One region of the Clostridium oceanicum genome, then DNA from elsewhere that is predicted to be linked to it. Evidence: riboswitches for the same ligand, from Rfam matches in the RefSeq annotation. Region 1 holds a riboswitch; the other holds the start of a gene.

The links. Region 1 has a riboswitch for cyclic di-GMP ahead of ABDZ71_RS05905 (flagellin N-terminal helical domain-containing protein). Riboswitches for the same ligand answer to the same signal wherever they lie in the genome.
Region 2: another riboswitch for cyclic di-GMP. It lies ahead of ABDZ71_RS10960 (flagellinolysin); the one in region 1 lies ahead of ABDZ71_RS05905 (flagellin N-terminal helical domain-containing protein).

Annotation. Positions count from the first base shown of each region.
Region 1 is NZ_BAAACG010000006.1:521,669-524,829, forward strand. Features, by position in the region: gene ABDZ71_RS05900 (MarR family transcriptional regulator) at 1-12, shown strand, start outside; gene ABDZ71_RS05905 (flagellin N-terminal helical domain-containing protein) at 89-1,735, opposite strand; cyclic di-GMP riboswitch class II at 1,850-1,932, opposite strand; cyclic di-GMP riboswitch class II at 2,061-2,144, opposite strand; gene ABDZ71_RS05910 (hypothetical protein) at 2,409-3,161, shown strand, end outside.
Region 2 is NZ_BAAACG010000010.1:98,829-101,989, reverse strand. Features, by position in the region: gene ABDZ71_RS10965 (histidinol-phosphatase) at 390-1,145, shown strand; cyclic di-GMP riboswitch class II at 1,564-1,648, shown strand; gene ABDZ71_RS10960 (flagellinolysin) at 1,897-3,161, shown strand, end outside.

The DNA of each region.
Region 1 (3,161 bases):
AGTGAAAAATAAGCACTAAAATTTTAGTGCTTATTTTTATTTAATGAATTTGAAGTTTACAAAAGATTCTATGTTGCTATAGATATAATTATCTTAATAATTGAAGAATTCCTTGTGGTTTTTGGTTTGATTGATAAAGCATTGCCTGAGTTGCTTGTACCAATATATTGTTTTTAGATAAATTCATCATTTCTTTTGCCATATCAGTATCCCTGATTCTACTTTCTGATGATATTAGATTTTCAGAGGAAGTAGATAAATTATTTATTGTGTGTTCTAATCTATTTTGATAAGCTCCAAGTTTAGCTCTAAAAGAAGAAACTTTTTCTATTGCTTTATCAAGGTCTTCTATAGCTGCTGTGCATTTTTCATGACTTGAAACATCTAAAGCATATTCTTTAATTTTCCTATTAGTGTTATTAATTATTCTCTTATTTAAGTTCTTTGTATGTGTTTGTGTGAATTTAATAGAGTTAGTATCTTTTATAGATAAATTAGAAATTCCAAGAGAATTTGCCCCCATATCACATAGCTCTATATTAAATGATTGATTTTTATTCGCTCCTGTTTGTAACTTTAGGTTTAATTTATTAGATTCAAATTTAATATCAAATGGACTATCTTGATATATACCTATCATTCGGACTAATTTTAAGTTGTTTTTTTCTACTTTTGATAAATCAAAATCTATTGAAGTGTAATTATCATTTCTTTTTATTGTATTAAATAAATTTAAAGCTGTAATATCTTTATTTTTTCCTATGTTGAATTCATTTTCTTTTAGTAGTTTATTATTTTTAGTGTTTCGTATCGCTATATATCTTTTCCCATCTAGTATTAATACATCACCATTTTGAAAGTTTTTATTTATTTTAAATAGCATTTCTTCAGTATTTAAATCACTTCCACCTTCTAAAGGAGTAGCTTTTTGTGGCTTGGCTATATTAGAAAGGGATGAAGCTGAACAGGTTATTTTTTTAAATAAATTTGTTGCATCATAATTTTTATTAAGTTCATTTTTTACGTCTTCTATTGTAGATGTAATATTTCCTGACTTATTAGTAGAAAGTATTATTTTAATGTTATAGTATGGTAGACTTTCAATTGTGTTTTTATTAGAAATTTTAGCTTTAACAAATGAATTACGTATATCTAAATATTGGTTATAATATTTAGGTTTTATGAACTCTAATTTTACGCAATTTCCTAATGATCCAGGAGTAGTATATTCCAAATTCAACCCTTGAATTGTTGTCTTAGCTGTGGTGAAATCTGGTTTGTTTTCTCTTTTTATTATAGTAATTTTATTTTTAACAGTACTTCCTTTAAATAATTTTTGATTATTAAATTCAGTGTGATTACTTATCTTGTTAACTTCTGATGTTAATTGATTTAGTTCATTTTGTATATGCTCTCTATCTTCCTTTGAATTTATATCATTAGATGCTTGTACTGCAAGTTGTCTCATTCTTTGAATGAGTGATTCAGTCTCTTTTAAAGCACCTTCTGCAGTTTGTAGTAAGGAAATACCATTTTGTACATTGTTTTTAGCTTGTTTTAAACCTCTTATTTGTCCACGCATTTTTTCTGATATTGAAAGCCCTGCACAGTCGTCACTAGCGCTATTAATTCTAAGTCCAGAAGATAATTTTTGGGTGGATTTATTTGATTGAAGAATACTTTTCATCATATTTGTATGTGTAGTTATTGCATTAGTATTAAGGTTAATTCTCATTAAAGGGTGCCTCCTTATTTAATTCCTATAATTTGTATACTTAATAAAAGTTGTTTTTTAGTTATAAATTTATTTAAAAAAATCAGATAAAAAAACCTATGTTCATTAAATTATGAACATAGGGTAGGTTGCATCACTAACTCCATACATACAAGATGCCCAATTTAAGTATGTATATCTACGTTTCCCTTAAGGTATAAAATTCTTTTAAATAGCTTATCTGTATAAATTTTCTTATTTACTAAATTTGATTTTTAAAGATATGTTAATTAACTAAAAAATTATAGTTTTTTTAATAATAAAAAAACCTATGTTCACAAAATTATGAACATAGGGTAGGTTGCATCACTAACTCCATGCATACAAGATGCCCAAATTGAGTATGCATATCTACGTTTCCCTGTTAATTATATATTCTTAAATAATATATGAAAATTATAGCATAAAACTAATAAAAATGGAAATGTTTGGAGTGGATTATAAGTAATTCGTAAGTTTTTATTACAAATTGTATAAAAACTTACGATATTGTAAGTTAAAACATTGCTTTTGTAAGTTGCTTCTATGGCTGCAAATTATGATAAACATTACAATATTAACTATAATAAAGATATTTGTTAAAATATTTTTGCTTCAAATAGTTAAAGTAAAATTATCAAGCAGGAGGAGATATATGGGTATTTTAAAAACAGAATTTACAAAAAAAATTAAAATCAAATCTAATAAAATATTAATGGTATTTTTTATATTTATGACCGTTGGTTGTATGTTTTTTAAACCTACATTAGAAACTGAAAATTTTCATATTGATAAGCAATATAAAAAAGTAATAGATACTAGAAGTACAGGAGTTATTGCTAATCAAAAATTTCAAAAAAAGATTGATTCACTAAAAAAAATTGCCGATTCTAATGTAGAAAGTATGGCTAAGTCCGCAAAAGAACAATTAAAAGATAAAAAATCAAATGGATATAAAGATATATTGTTTTGGCAAGTTTTCAATAGTAGAATAAATAACCCTTTAATGATGGTATATTTTTTAGCTTTTATAATAATGATGTTTTGTACAATTTATACAGATGAAGTAGTAAGTGGAGTAGATAACTTAATTCTCTCTAGCAAAAATAAATTTAAAGTATTAAATTCAAAATTATTATTAGGGGTATTGATTCCAAGTATTATATATATAATTTATTTAATATCTCAATTTGTACAGTTAACTTTTAAATATGGTACACCACAAAATGGAAATTTACAAGCTTTTAGAATATTACAGCCTCAAACACTATTGGATGGAAGTATTTCTATTAAAAACTTTATTTTAATTAAAGTAGGATTTATATTATTTTTATTAATAACATTTTCATTAATATGTGTTTTGTGTTCATTCTTATCTAAAACATCATTGAAAGCTATATCTTTAATT
Region 2 (3,161 bases), on a different contig from region 1:
AATTATTTTTTCTTAAGCTATATATCTAATATAACTAGTCTCACCTCTTTCGATATATGTATGAATTATTAAGTAATCGGAGTATTATAATAGTTTTTTATAAAAAAATAATAGCTTTAAAAATATTGATAAAAAGTATTATACTCTCATATCGTATTTTGTCAAACTATACTGTAATATTGTAAAGGTTTCCTAGAAAGATTCCCTGGGGTATTTAATAAATTAGTATTTTCTATTAAAATAATGATTTATTTATAGGATTAGCTAAAAGAGGTATTTTATATATTTGAATATTAGAAGCTAAAAGTATATTATAGTAGATAACTTATATATAAATCACAACTTGAAATATAAAAATTATTAAAAAAAGAAAAAGAGAGGAAGGTATGATGAAAAAAACTAATTATCATACACATCATTATCGTTGTAAACATGCTAAAGGTGAGATAGAAGAATATGTAAAAGCAGCAAAAAATAAGGGATTAGAAGAGATAGGAATAAGCTGTCATGCTCCATTTAAAGATAGTAGAGTTCTTGGTGATAGAATGGACTACTCAGAGTTAAAAACATATTTAAAAGAAATAGATGAAGTTAATAATAAGTATCCTTCTATAAAAGTTTTAAAATCATTAGAATGTGAATATTTTCATCAGTTACATGATTATTATGATGAGTTATCTAAATTAACGGATTACCTTATTTTAGGACACCATGCTGTAATTATAAATGATGATAAAATAGTAGATATGTTTTTTGCAGAAACCAAAGAGGAATTAAGCTTATATAAAAAAGAGGCCTTAAAAGCTCTTAATACAGGCTTATTTAAAATATTTGCTCATCCAGATTTATTTATGAATAGCTATAGTAAATGGGATAAACATTGCGAAAATATTGCTAAGGAAATTTTAGAAGCCTGTATAAAAAATGATGTTATTATAGAATATAATGCAAATGGATTAAGAGTTAATAAAAACTATCCTAATAAAGAATTTTGGCAGTATGTAGCTAAAAACTACAAGGATATACCTGTAATTGTAAATTCAGATGCTCACGATCCAGAATATATATATGATGATTTTGTTATAGAAGCTATTAAACAAGCTAAAGATCTAGGGCTAAACTTAAAAGATTCTATAAGTTTTTAATATAAAATTATGTAAAAAGGTTTTATCAATCTAATTTATTTTTATATTTTAATTTTATTATAAATTATATATTGTTTTTGATAATTCTAAAACCCTCTAAGTGGGATATTTGCTTTATTTATTAATCCTATGGTTTATTTAACCAATAAAATTGGAAATATTTATTGAATTCCTAATCTTCATGTGATATAATCTGAGTAATTAATAATTGTTCCTAGGTAATAACACATACTATTTTCAAAAATAGGATATATTTGTAACTATATCTTTAGATTTATAGTATAATAATAAATGACATGTAAAATATTGTAATATGTTTTAATTTAAAGACAATGGTATCTAAGATTTTAATTGATTGTAAACTGGAAACTAAGTTAAACTATAAATTCGGTTTGAATTTTAAATATAAAAAATTACATATTGTAAAGGGAACTGTGAAATACATATTATAAATTGGGCATCTTTATATGTATGGAGTTAGTGATGCAACCCACCTTATATTCATAAGATTTTATGAGTATGGGGTGGGTTTTGTTTTTATTATTAGTAGAGAGAATAGTTTTAATAGGGGGAAGTATTTTCTCTATTTTAGTAAGCGAATAGTTTAGTTATGATATATGGTTTCGTTTTTATTTTTAGTAAAGTTAATAGTTTTTAACATAAGTTTTTACCATAATAGGAATTTATCATAATTTTAGTGAAGTGAATAGTTTCCATAGCAGTATATACCTTTGTTTTATAGAGTGGGGGGATTTATATATTTATTAATACTTATAACCAAAAAAATTTACTTAAAAATACAAATAGAGCATTAAGTAACCTTAGCAGTTCAATTAGTAAAATATCTTCTGGACTTAAAATAAATGAAGCTAAAGATGATCCAGCAGGACTTGCTATTTCTGAAAAAATGAAATCTCAAATAAGAGGTTTATATAGATCTTCAAAAAATGCACAGGATGGAATTTCTCTTATACAAACGGCTGAAGGAGCTTTAAAAGGAATGACTGAAATGTTACAAAGAATGAGAGAGCTAACTGTATGTGCAAAAAATGATACTAATACTTTAGATGATAAATTAAGTATTCAAAAGGAAATAGATGAATTGGTTTTAGAAATAGATAGTATATCTAAAAATACTAATTTTAATTCTAGAAATGTTTTTGATGTTGAATCTGAAAGTAATAATAAAGTTAGGCAGTTTATTTTAAATGGTTTAAAATCTGGTTGGCTTAAAGGTGCTCAAAATACAGTAGATAAGGCATTAGGCCTTAATATAGAAGATCCCATTAAACTAAACATTAATATTTTCAACGGAGATTTAGGGGGAGAGGTATCTTCCGTTTCTGGTAACAATGAAGAGTTGAATTTGAATATAGATTTAAAGGATTTTCAGGATGATAGTAATCTTAAAGTTTCTTATGATAGAATAATTACTCATGAATTTAGTCATATAGCTATGATTTCTGAGTTTGGTATGGACAAAATTAGTTCTATACCTGATTGGTTTAAAGAAGGAAGTGCTGATTTAGTTATAGGTGCTGATGAACGCTTAAAACAAGTTATTTCTAATTTGAAGGGAGAATTTGATAATAATAAACTAAATGAATTAATTTCAAGGGGAGTAGATTTACTAAATGGAGCTAATTGGCTTGGAGATGATAAAGATTATGCAGCTTCATATGTAATAATGAAATATTTAAATAGTAAGTTAGATGCTTCTAGTGATATCAAAGATTTTATGAATTCTATAAAAACATCTACAGAAAACGGATTGGATGCATTAAAAAACTCTATAACTTTAAATACAGATTCAAGTATTAGTTCTTTTGACAATTTTATAGATGATTTTAAATTAAATGCTAAGGATTTTGTGGAAAATAATATAACTCTAGATTGGAATAAGGATGAATCAGATGTAGGCTCTATTCTAGGCTTAGATGGAGTAGGTACTGCTTTAGATAATAAGTCAGTAATCCATAAAACTAGTTTATTAAAAAATGACCAATCACTTGAAAA